3 regions of the Janthinobacterium sp. YR213 genome follow, and region 3 is predicted to be linked to each of the others. Evidence: predicted binding sites of a transcription regulator. Region 3 holds the regulator's gene; each other region holds the start of a gene.
What was found. The regulator FNR, encoded in region 3, switches genes on or off when oxygen is low (the NO sensors DNR and NnrR bind a similar motif). The targets are predictions, from matches to a motif close to TTGATNNNNATCAA.
Positions count from the first base shown of each region.

Region 1: BLT98_RS28000 (PHA/PHB synthase family protein) is a predicted target of FNR. The motif match lies at 1,912-1,925, and genes of this name have one in related genera.
Region 2: BLT98_RS22525 (glycine-rich domain-containing protein) is a predicted target of FNR. The motif match lies at 1,957-1,970, and genes of this name have one in related genera.

Region 1 is NZ_FNDA01000009.1:126,495-130,668, forward strand. Features, by position in the region: gene BLT98_RS27995 (universal stress protein) at 1-29, opposite strand, end outside; gene BLT98_RS28000 (PHA/PHB synthase family protein) at 54-1,859, opposite strand; gene BLT98_RS28005 (hypothetical protein) at 2,244-2,483, shown strand; gene gcvA (transcriptional regulator GcvA) at 2,480-3,382, opposite strand; gene BLT98_RS28015 (MFS transporter) at 3,507-4,174, shown strand, end outside.
Region 2 is NZ_FNDA01000005.1:316,566-320,739, forward strand. Features, by position in the region: gene BLT98_RS22520 (CHASE domain-containing protein) at 38-1,897, shown strand; gene BLT98_RS22525 (glycine-rich domain-containing protein) at 2,042-2,833, shown strand; gene BLT98_RS22530 (hypothetical protein) at 2,921-3,160, opposite strand; gene BLT98_RS22535 (hypothetical protein) at 3,403-3,672, opposite strand; gene BLT98_RS22540 (hypothetical protein) at 3,878-4,138, opposite strand.
Region 3 is NZ_FNDA01000003.1:770,786-774,959, forward strand. Features, by position in the region: gene BLT98_RS17390 (response regulator) at 1-1,007, opposite strand, end outside; gene fnr (fumarate/nitrate reduction transcriptional regulator Fnr) at 1,257-2,015, shown strand; gene BLT98_RS17400 (FixH family protein) at 2,153-2,677, opposite strand; gene ccoG (cytochrome c oxidase accessory protein CcoG) at 2,780-4,162, opposite strand; gene ccoP (cytochrome-c oxidase, cbb3-type subunit III) at 4,165-4,174, opposite strand, start outside.

The sequences.
Region 1 (4,174 bases), on a different contig from region 3:
ACGTGGACCAGCAGGGTGGTATAGGGCATGGCGTTTTCCTCGGTTGTCGGTTGTCAGGTCTGCAGCACGTAACTGCCCGGTGCATCGCCCAGGGCAATCCCCATGGCCGGCGGCGCCACGTGCGCGCCCGCGCGTTCTTCCAGCCACGCTTGCCAGGCGGGCCACCACGAACCGTCATGGTGCGGCACGTCGCGCTGCCAGCTGTCCGCGTCGACATAGGGCGCATCGTGGCCGTGCGTGGCCAGCTGGTAGCTGCGGCGCGGCTGGCCCGGCGGCGAGACGACGCCCGCATTGTGGCCACCCGATGTGAGCAAAAAGGTGACGTCCGTGTCGGTCAGCAGCTGCAGTTTATACACGGAGCGCCACGGCGCCACGTGGTCCGTCAGGGTGCCGACGGCAAAGATGGGTGCGTCGATGTCGCGCAGGGCGATGTGGCGGCCCGCCGTGCGGTAGCGGCCTTCGGCCAGGTCGTTGTGCAGGAACAGGCGGCGCAGGTATTCCGCATGCATGCGGCAGGGCATGCGCGTGGCGTCCCCGTTCCAGGCCATCAGGTCGCTGTCCTGCTCGTCCTGTCCCAGCAAGTAATGGCGCAGCCGGCGCGACCAGACCAGGTCGTTCGAGCGCAGCAGCTGGAAGGCGCCCGCCATCTGCTTCGTATCGAGGTAGCCCTGCTTCCACATGGCCGCTTCCAGGAAGCTGACCTGGCTCTCGTCGATGAACAGCGACAGTTCACCCGGCTCCTTGAAGTCGACCTGCGAGGCCAGCATGGTGAGGCTGGCCAGGCGCGCATCGCCGTCGCGCGCCATCGTCGCGGCGGCAATCGCCAGCAGCGTGCCGCCCAGGCAGTAGCCGGCCGCGTGCACCTGCGGCGCGCCCGTGATGTTGGCAACGGCGTCGAGCGCATCCATCACGCCCAGCTGGCGGTAGTCTTCCAGCGACAACTCGCGGTCTTCTTCCAGCGGATTTTTCCAGGAAATCATGAATACCGTGTGGCCCTGGCCCACCAGGTAGCGCACCAGCGAATTGTGCGGCGACAGGTCGAGAATATAGAACTTCATGATCCAGGCGGGCACGAACAGCAGCGGCGTCGCATGCACGCTCTCTGTCGCGGGCGCGTACTGTATCAATTCGATCAAGTCATTGCGGTAGACCACCTTGCCCGGCGTGACGGCCAGGTTCTGGCCCACCTTGTAGCGGTGCGCATCGGGTGCATGCGCTCCCATGGCGGCGCGCTGCCAGTCGCCGGCCGCGTGGGCCATGCCGCGCGCCAGGCTGGCGCCGCCGCTGTCGAGGGCCGCTTGCTGCACCACGGGATTGGTCAGCAGGAAGTTCGACGGCGCCAGCATGTCGAGCCACTGGCGCACGGTGAACGTGACGACATCTTCGTGGTGCGGCGAGACGCCGCGCACGCCCGTGGTGGCGCGGTGCCACCATTGCTGCTGCAGCAAGAAGCCCTGGTAGACGAGGTTGTACGGCCAGCGCCGCCAGGCAGGGTCGTCGAAGCGCCGGTCCTGCGGCAGCGGCGCGATGCACGGCGGCTCAGTGGCGCTGCCGGCCAGCGCCGATTGCAGCGCGTACCGCTGCCAGCGGCCGATCTTCTTCCACGCTTCCTGCAGCAGGGTTTGCTGCTTCGACGGCGCCAGCGCCAGGTGGCTGAGCCAGTCGGCATAGGCGTTGCCCAGCGCGGCAGGCGAAATGCCGCCCGTGAACTTGCCCAGCCAGGCGCTCAGCAGCAGGTCCAGGGTGGCGCCTTCCGGTGCGCTTTCCGGATAGTCGGGCACTGGCACGCCTTGCCAGGCGCTGCCCAGGCGCTCATGTTCAATGTTGTGTTCCGCCTCGCTCGGCTGCGTCTTGCTCATCCAGGGCTCCTGTCATTTTTTTACAGGGTAGCAAGAGCTTGTTCAAAAAATTATGATCTACATCAAGTTTGGCCGGATGCGTGCGGCAGGCGGCTTGCCACCTGGATGGCAGTTCGAATAAAAGCCATTTAAACGAATATTTTGATTCAAATGATTATATTGAATTTTAATCGATGCGGGTTCGGGTATGGATGGCGTGAAAAGCTTGCTGTGAACCATTTTTCACTATGACAGGACATATTTCCTCCATCGTTCCGCCTGTCGAGGAATAATAAAAACGATTTTTTCGTGAATTTATTTGTTGTATTTGATAAATTTATGTAGCAAGATGTAGTTAAGCAAGAAGTGAAGCAAGACCGCTCACGGTGGATAGAGGAGATGGACATGCATACGAAAATGTCGGCAAGCGGCAGCGAAGAGGCGGGCAAGGGCTATCCACACGGGGCAGGCGCGGGTGTCGGCAATGCGTCCGTGCGGCGCCTGAAGGCGATCGGCTACCTGGCCCTGTTGCTGGCCATACTGCCTGCCGCAACGTGCATCGCCATGGGGCGCGCCGGCGTACCGGCGCCGTTCAGCACCGCCTGCGGCGTGGTGTCGTGCGTGGCCGCAGGCCATGCGCTCTAGCGCACTGCCTGCGCTTCCTCGCAGATCCATGCCATGAATGCCTGCACGGCGGGGCGCGTGGCCGCGTCGGGCCGCGCCACCAGGTAGTAGGCAAAGCGTGCGGGCCAGGGCAAATCCAGCACTTGCACCAGGCGCCCGGCGGCGATTTCCTCCTGCGCGTACAGCTGCGGCACCAGGGCCAGGCCCTGGCCCGCCTCGGCCGCGCGTATCAATAGAAAGTCATCTTCGAAGGCCGAGCCGCGCCGCGCCCGCGCCGCATCCGTGCTGTCGTCCGGGGCGCCATGCGCGGCCAGCCACAATGGCCAGTCGGCGCGGTCCGTATCGTGCAGCAGCGGGTAGCGCAGGCAATCGGCCGGCGTGGCGATGGGCGGCTGGCCCGCCATCAGGGATGGACTGGCGACGGGCACCAGCACGGGCGCCATCAATCGCGTCACCTGCAAGCCCGGATAGTCGCCCAGGCCGTGGCGCAAGGCCACGTCGACCCGGTCGCGGCGCAGGTCGACCAGCGCGGATGTCGCTTCCACGCGCACCTCGATATGGGGATGGCGCTGGTTGAAGCGGCCCAGGCGCGGCACCAGCCACGCGGCGGCAAAGGTGGCGACCGTGCTGACGGTGAGCGTCTGGCGCGCGCCCATGTCTTCCAGCGCCTGGCTGGCGCCGGCGATCTGCGCAAAGGCGCCCAGCAGGGCGGGGTGGACCATGGCGCCCGCCTCGGTCAGGCGCAAGCCCTGGCGTTCGCGCGTAAACAGGGGCATGCCGACCCGCTCTTCCAGCAGGCGGATCTGCTGGCTGACGGCGCCGGACGTCACGTGCAGCGCCTCGGCTGCCGCCTTGATGCTGCCGCGCTGGCCCACTTCGACAAAGGCGCGCAGCGCCTGGAGCGGTAAAGGATGCTTCATCGATATAGTTTTTCTATAGTTGTACGCGAAAAATCATCGTTTCAGTTTCGCTCTGGAAAAACGCATTATAGGGGCATGCGGCGTTCTTTTGACGTCGAGTAAAACTATATCGATAGGATCTCCTATGTTACTTTCACATCGGCAACTTTGCCTGGTGTTGCTGTGCACCACGCAATTCGTTGCCTTGCTCGACTTTTCCATCACCATGATTCCCTTGCCGCAAATCCAGCAGAGTCTGGGCTTTACGCCCGGCGGGCTGCAATGGGTGATCAATGCGTATGGCGTGGCCATCGCCGGCTTCCTGCTGCTGGGAGGGCGCGCGGCCGACATGTTTGGCCGCCGCCGCGTCTTCATCACGGGGCTGCTGCTGTTCACGGCCGCCTCGCTGCTCGGTGGTTTTTCGCACAGCCCTGCCATGCTGGTGGCCACGCGCGCGCTGCAGGGCTTCGGTGCCGCCATGTTTTCGCCGGCCGCGTTCTCCCTGCTGCTGGCCGTGTTTCCCGAGCCGGCGCAGCGCAACCGGGCGCTGGGGGCCTGGACGGCCGTGGCGGCCAGCGGCTTTGTCGCGGGACTGATCCTGGGCGGCTTCATCACGGATATGCTGGGCTGGCGCTGGGTGCTGTGGATTAACGTGCCCGTCGGCTTGCTGGTGCTGGCCCTGTCGCCGGCCTTGCCCCTGGGCCGGCCCGATGCGGATAGCGCTGCGGCTGGCGGCGCGCTCGATGTGTGGGGTGCGCTGCTGGTGGCGTCGGGCGCGGCGACGCTGGTGTTTGCCTTTGCCAATAGCGAGCA
Region 2 (4,174 bases), on a different contig from region 3:
AGGCGGCACCCGATTCCTCTTCCTGATGCGGATGGCAATGCCTTCTACTGCCGGCGAACACCCCTTAGCTGCTGAAAAAAGACCGCTGTGGCTGTTCGGCTTTGTCGTGTCGACGATGGTGGGCCTGCTGTTCTACATGGCCGCTTCGCTGTCGATCGAAAGCGATGCCAGCGAAGAATTCAACAATCTGGCGCACAACACCCAGAAAAACATCGAATCGCGCACCAAGTCGTATGCCAACCTGCTGCGCGGCACGGCCAGCCTGTTCCAGGCCAACGAACACGTGAGCCGCGAGCAATTCCACCGCTACGTGGCTAACATCGCCCTGCAACAGAACTACCCGGGCGTGATGAACCTCAATTACAGCCAGGAACTCGACGAGACGCAGCGCGCCGCCTACGAAGCGGCCATGCGGCGCGACTATCCGCCCGGGCGCGACGGCTATCCGGCGTTTGCCATCCACCCGCCCGGGCCGCGCGCCCAGTATTCCGTGCTCGTATACATCGAGCCGATCGCCAGCGCCCCGGAAAAGTATGGCCATGACATCGCCTCGCGCCCCCAGATCGCGGAAGCGCTGGCGGAGTCGCGCGATTCCGGCCGCATCAGCAATTCCGGCGTGCCCGTGCCGATGGACGGCCGTCCCCAGCTGACGGGCATGGCCATGCGCCTGCCCGTGTACCGCTTCGGCATGCCCGTCGATACGGTGGAGCAGCGGCGCGCGGCTTACCAGGGTTCCGTCGGCATCGGCTACGACCTGGTGACGATGATGCGCAGCGCGCTGGCCGACATGCCGGTACGCAACGTCCGCCTGACCCTGTTCGATATCGGCCCGCAGGCGCTGCAACAGCGGGAGGTGCCGCTGCAGTTGCCGCACGACATGCGCCCCATCTTCGACAGCACGGCGGCAGGCATGCATGCACCATGGTGGCAGCCCGGCAGTTCGGGCCGCTACCTGAGCAGCACGCTGCTGATCGAGCACAATGGCCGCGCCTGGCAAGCGCTGTTCAGCGTGCGCAAGAGCGACCTGTATTCGCGCTTCGACGCCTTCCTGCCGTGGCTGGCCCTGCTGATCGGCTTTGCCAGCACCATGCTGCTGTATGTGCTGTTCCACACCCTGGCGTCGTCGCGCCGACGCGCCATCCAGATGGCAACAGGCATGACGGAGGAATTGCGCGCCAGCCAGATCCGCCTGCAGCTGTCGCACCAGAAACTGCGCCGCCTGGCGGCCCATGCCGACCAGATCAAGGAAGAAGAGCGCAAGCGCATCGCGCGCGAAATCCACGACGACCTGGGGCAGAACCTGCTGGTGCTGCGCATCGACGCCGACATGCTGGCCTCGCGCACGCAGCGCCGCCACCCGCGCCTGAACGCCCGCGCCCGCTCAACCCTGGAGCAGATCGACGCCACCATCAAGAGCGTGCGGCAGATCATCAACGACTTGCGCCCTACCGTGCTGGACCTGGGCGTGAATGCGGCCGTCGAATGGCAGGTGGCGCAATTTCGCCAGCGCACGGGCATCGCCTGCGAAGTGAGCGAAAGCCATGACGACATTTGCCTCAGCGACCAATGCGCGACGGCCCTGTTCCGCATCCTGCAAGAGTCGCTCAGCAATATTTCCCAGCATGCGAATGCCAGCCGCGTCCAAGTCAAATTGGAAAAGTGCCGTGATACGGTGTCGATGAGCATCAGCGACAACGGCGTGGGCGCGGCCATCGACGGGCGCAACAAGCTGGGCTCGTTTGGCCTGGTGGGCATCGAAGAACGTATAAAGTTGCTGGGCGGCACTTTTTACATTGAAAGCAGCCCAGGCGCCGGCATGAGCGTGCATGTCAGCGTACCGCTGGGCGCGGACGCCACCGCGTTTCCCTACCAGGAAGAAAGCCGGGCCAGCAGCTGAGCGGCGCGCGTTCCGCATGAAACAAGCTCAGCTTGCGTATTTTGTAATTAGATGCAATATTGATGTAGAACAACTTAGCGCCTGCCCGCCATCGGCCAGGCATTCCCCGACTACTTGCCAGGAGTACACAGCCACCGCTTTCCCTTGTTTTACCGCAGTTCCCACAACGCTCTTTACCAAAGGACATTCATGGATACGAACGACAGTTTCAAGGCAATTGCCGATTTGAATTTGGACGCGATCAAGGTCAAGCTGATGCACCGGGAGTCCGGCGAAGGATGGAGCCTCGAAAAGGCCAATGCAGTGGAATTCGAATACCGCCGCTTCCTAATCCTGATGAAACAGTTTCCGCAGGAAGAAACGGCGCCGCTGATGGACGTCGATACCTTCTGGCACTACCACATCCTCGATACCCTCAAATATGCGGCGGATTGCGAACAGGTGTTCGGCTACTTCCTGCATCACTTCCCATACATCGGCTTGCGCGGCGAAGACGACGAAGCGGCGCACCACCGCGTGGGCGAACGCATGAAGCAGTTGTACGAGCAGACATTCGGGGAAGATTATCTCCGCGCGGAGACGGCATATTCGGGACGCGCCGTGCAGGCGGCATTTTCCAGTGCAGCAGTACAGGCGACGGCATTTTCCAGCGCGGCCGTGCAGGCGACGGCGTATTCGGGGCGCGCCGTACAAACGGCGTTTTCCAGTGCCGCGGTACAGGCAACGGCGTATTCTGGCCGGGCCGTGCAGACGGCGTTTTCCAGTGCTGCGGTGCAAGCGACCGCGTATTCGGGCCGCGCCACCGGTGCTGCCCAGACCGCATTTTCCAGCGCGCCCGGCAAAGTGGCCGCAGCGCTGGTCGAGTCATCCCCGACTGGCCTGGAAACAGGGCGCTTCTATACGGATCGTCCGACGCTGAGCCCGGACACGCAATAGAAAACGGGAAGGCAGGTATGGCTGCCGCACGCGGCAAGCTTGACTAACGCAGACGGCACCTCTCAGTTTGCCGTCTGTCAGGCGCTCTTAGGCAGCCATCAACTCGCGCAGTTCACGAATGCTGAAATCGCTGATTTCATGCATGCGGATGAGGATCGTGGCGCCGATCGGCAAGGTGTTGTGACGAATCTTGCTGATGACCGGTGGCGCCACTTCCAGTGCTCGCGACAGGGCGGCATCGTTCTTCAGTTGCAGCTTGTCGATGATCGCATCGAGGACGCGATTCGGGTTGTAGGTAGGCAAAGAGGTAATTTGTTTGAGAGACATGATCGAAAATCCGTACTTGTTGTATTAAGGCAAAAAGAAACCGAATGTCTCTTCTGCAATAATTCAGGGTAAACACACTAAAAATCGCCATCACTTATGCGGCTTTTACGCCGCAAACAATATAATACACGCTATTGTTGATTTTTGCGTAACTTAAAGCAAAATTGTGATAATTGAAGAGAATTGACGCACTTGGAATGTGCTAGAGGATAACTCAAATTGGAAAAATTTGCTGCACGTCATCAATTTTTACGATGAGCAACACCGCTATGCATGAGCCAGGCTATGGCCATGAGGGTGCTCAGGCGGGCCATTTCCGCTGATAAATGCCAGCCTTGCGCAGCCACGCCGGCCGGGGTGGCAAGCGGGCAAGTGCCCGGAATGGCATCCACGCGGCACCAGGCCAGTTGCCGGCGGATTTCATCGGGCGGCGGCGGCGGCTGCAGCGCGCGTTCGCGCCGGCGCATATAGGCGCGTACCTGTTCCTTGCTGGGGTGACTCGTAGCTCGCATGGCTCGCTCCTGCTGACGGGAAACAACGCCACGCTCATTGTAGATGCCGAGCCCGCCACAAGAGCCCGGACGCGTGACGACATTGCTCACCATATCGCCAGCGTGCCATGGCACGTTTGCGCTGCATCAAATGGCCGGGCCCCGGCATTGCGCCGAAGCCCATGTTGCCTCACGGCCAGGCGGCCAGAAGCCCGGTGATCCGTTCTTATTTCTTTTGCTGGCGCACGCGCTGCTGCTGTTTTTCCTGCGTTTGCTGGCGATTCTGCTTGCGCTCGAACAAGGTGACCGCATCCTTCTTGGCTTGTTCGGCGGTACGCATTTCTTCATGGGCGTCGTGCGGGACAAAAAATTCGGCGTCCTGCGCCGCCACGACCAGCTTGATGGCGGCGTCGTCGTCGAGGTCGTACAGTTCCGTCAGAACGGTGGTGACCTCGTCCAGGTATTCTTCGTAAGTGAGGGTGCTCATGCGGTATTCCTTAAGTGAATGGCGCACCGCCGGAAC
Region 3 (4,174 bases):
TGTACCGGCACGGGGGTGAAACGGCTGCCGCTGGTGCGCAGGGCCAGCAGGGTGTCGCGCAGGCGCACCAGCGGCGACAGCAGGCGCACGGTGACCAAGCCCAGAACAAAGGCGGCCAGCAGCGAAGCGAGGATGCTCCACAGCACCAGCCGGTACAGTACGCCATCGAACGGTTCGAAGGCATCCTCGACGGGCAGCGAGGCGGCCAGCAGCCAGTTCACGGATTTCAGGCGCTTGAAGCTGTTGACGGCCGTGATGCCGCGGCTGTTGGTGCTGACCATGCTGCCTTCGCCATCCTCCTTCAGCAGTTGGGTGGTCGTCAGGTTGGCGTTCGGCTTGCGTGGCTGCAGCAAACGGCTGGTATCGGGGTGCAGCACATAGCGCGGCACGGCGCCGCGCGTGAGGATGAAGTAATAGCCGCTCTTGCCGATCTTTTCCGAGCGCAGGCGGCCCAGCAGATTGTCCTTGTACAGGCGCAGCACGCCGATCACCACGCCGGCCACCTGGCCATCGGCGGCCAGCACGGGCGCCACCATCTGCACGATGGGCATGCCGCTCGACTTGCCCAGCATCGGCTCGGTAATCATGGGCTGGCGCGTGCGCAGGACGGTCTGGAAATACTCGCGCTCGGCGACGTTGATGCCGGCGCGCCCCGCCACTTCCGGCATGTCGGCCACGATGGCGCCATGCGCATCGAGCACCAGCACGTCGTCGAACAGCACCAGCATCGAGCGGCGCGCATAGTATTCGCGCAGTTTGGCGGGCTGGGCGATCAGTTCCGGCGGCTGCTGCCTGGCCGTCAGGGTGACAATCTGCAGCAGCATGCCCAGCTTGTCGTCGAGCTCGGCAGCGGTGCGGCTGATCAGGGATGACTGCTGGCTCAGCAGTACTCGGGTGAAGTCGTCGCGCATGTGCTGCACCTGGATCATGGTGACCAGCGCGATCATGGCGATCGAGGTCAGGCTGGTGGCCAGCGCGACTTTTGCTTTAATGCCGAGAGGCTTCATGATTTCCTTTTCAGTGCCGGGCGGCACAGGCGGCAGATAATGCTGTCAGGAATTTTCCTATCAATACCCCAGCTTGGCAAGCGCCGCCGCGCAAATTGCCCGCCCCGTATGGGCTTTTGACGATGTTGCCATATAATTAAAGGCTGGACGTCGTTTATTCGCCGAATTTACGGTGAAATTGGCATACGGCAACCCTGTATGCAGCTGTATGCAGTAAACTTGTTGTTGCATTTTCTAAAAGGTACCGACATGACTGAAGCGCTACTCACTCCCACCTTGCCCACCGTGAACGTGGAGGCGTTGCGTGCACGATGCTCGACCTGCAGCATGCATCAATTGTGCCTGCCGATGGGCCTTGATGTGGGCGACATGGATAGGCTGGACCAGATCATCGGCCGCCGCCGCAAGATCGTGCGCGGGGCCTCGCTGTTCCGCATCGGCGACTCGTTCCAGAACCTGTACGCGATCCGCCTGGGGCACTTCAAGACCTACCAGATCAATCCGGGTGGCGAAGAGCAGGTGACGGGTTTCCAGATGGCCGGTGAACTGCTGGGCATGGACGCCATCAGCGCCGACCGCCACCACTGTAATGCCGTGGCGCTGGAAGACAGCGAAGTGTGTGAAATTCCGTTTTCCAGCCTGGAACAATTGCTGGGCAATATGCCGACCCTGCTGCGTCATTTCCACCGCATGATGAGCCAGGAAATCACGCGCGAGCAAAGCGTCATGCTATTGCTGGGCAATATGCAGGCGACCCAGCGTTTTGCCGCCTTCATCGTCAACCTGGCGTCGCGCTATGAAGCACGTGGCTATTCGGGCAGCAATTTCCAGCTGCGCATGTCGCGCGAGGAAATCGGCAACTATCTGGGCCTGACCATCGAAAGCGTCAGCCGCTTATTGTCGAAATTCAAGAAGGAAGGCTGGCTGCGCGTCTCGAACCGCGAGATCGAAATCCTGCAGCCGGCCAAGTTGAAAGCGATTACGGCCGGCACGGACACCTGCAAGTAACAGCACCGTCAAAACCTGCTGCGCGTCGCGCTTTGCGGCCTGCGATGCTCGCTGGCTCGGCGCCCCCGTGCATAGCACAGCTGCGCTTCTCAACCACAAATCACTGCCGCTCGCGACGGTTTTCCCGGCGCTGTACGTTAAAGCTCTTCATCCGCGTGCAGCGCGATGCTGCGTTGCAGGGGCCAGGTCCAGATGCCGGACAGGCGCCACTCGCGTTTGTCGTTTTCCACCAGCACTTGCCAGCGGCTGCGCTCGAGCATCGGCAGTGCTACGGAAAAATTGCCGGCCGCATCGGGCTGCACCAGCAGCTTGATATCCTTTTCCGGCAGGGTCGCATGCGCCAGGTGCAGCTGCAGCGGCGCCTGATAGGCCTTGCCGAAGCTGTGCACGGAACCACTGAGGCGCGCTGCAGCCACGTCATATGACAGGCGCGTATCCATGGCCAGGTCGCTGGCGATCGTGTCGCGCTTCAAATCCTGGTTGATTGCCTTGCCCTGCTTGTAATAATCGCCCACCACCAGCGCATCGGGCTGCGTAAACGCGATATAGCCCATGAAGCTGCCGACGACCACGGACAGGCCGGGACCGATCATCAGCAGCCATGGCCAGCGATGCTTGTACCACGGTGCAACGGGGGCTTGCAGTTTCAGACTGTCGGACATGCTGTTTCTCCTGTTTAATCAGCCAGTCCCCGCATGGGGACCGGCCTTCCTGCAACTTCGTGGCGGCGGCGAGGGCACCCGGTCCCCGTCCGCCTTTCCTTGTTAACGTGGCACGATGAATACCGCGCTTTCGCGCACATGCAGCGATGGATCGTCCAGCGATTGCAATTCGATCGCAATCTTGTTCGAGCCCTTCTCGCCGACGCCGTGCGGCACGCGCAGGCGGATCGGCCAGCCCAGCGTTTCCGTCGGCTGCAAGGTCACTTCTTCGCGCGTCAGCAAGGTCAGGCCCGGCAAGCCGGAAGCGCTGATTTTAAAATGCTGGCTTTGCTCGGACGTATTCATGATCTGCAGGCGGTAGACGTTTTCGATCATGCCGTCTTCCACTTCGCGTCCCATCGAACCGCGGTCGCGGATCACGTCCATTTTCAGGGGCGTGCGCAGGGCCAGCGAGGTACACACGGCGATGATGATCAGGGCCAGGATGGAAGTGTAGATCAAGACGCGCGGGCGCATGGCGCGCTGGCGTATCTGCTTCGAATTGAAGTTGTTTTCCATCGCATGGTCGGTGCTGTAGCGTATCAGGCCACGCGGCCGCTCGACCTTGTCCATCACGCTGTTGCAGGCATCGACGCAGGCGGCGCAGCCGATGCATTCATACTGCAGGCCGTTGCGGATATCGATGCCGGTCGGACACACCTGCACGCACAGGGTACAGTCGATGCAATCGCCCAGCTTGTCGTTGTTGCCGGCCTTCTTGCTCATGGCGCCACGCGGTTCGCCGCGCTTGGCATCGTAGGTGATGATCAGCGTGTCCTGGTCGAACATGGCGCTCTGGAAGCGCGCGTAGGGGCACATGTATTTGCACACCTGCTCGCGCAGCCAGCCCGCGTTGCCGTAGGTTGCCAGGCTGTAGAACAAGACCCAGAACCATTCCCAGGGACCGAAATTGAGGGTGGTCACCGACTGCGCCAGTTCCTTGATCGGCGTGAAGTAGCCGACAAAGGTAAAGCCCGTCCACAGGGCGATGGCGCCCCATACCAGGTGCTTGGCGGTCTTCTTGAAGGCCTTGCGCACGGAGGGGCCCTGCTTGTCGAGGGCCATGCGCGCGCTGCGCGTGCCCTCGATGCGGCGTTCGACCCACAGGAAAATTTCCGTGTATACCGTTTGCGGGCAGGAGAACCCGCACCACACCCGCCCGGCAATGGCCGTGACGAGGAATAACAAATACGCACAGATGATCAGCAGGGCCGCCAGATAGATGAAATCCTGGGGCCACAGCACGACGCCGAAAATGTAGAACTTGCGCGTGGTCAAATCGAACAGCAGGGCTTGCCTGCCATTCCAGGTCAACCACGGCAAGCCGTAGAACGCCAGCTGGGTAAGCCATACGCATACCCATCGCCAGGTAGCGTAGCGTCCTTTGGCCTCGCGAGGGTAGATTTGCTCGCGGGCCGCATACATCTTGATGACTTGAGGTTCCATTTTTACTTTGCG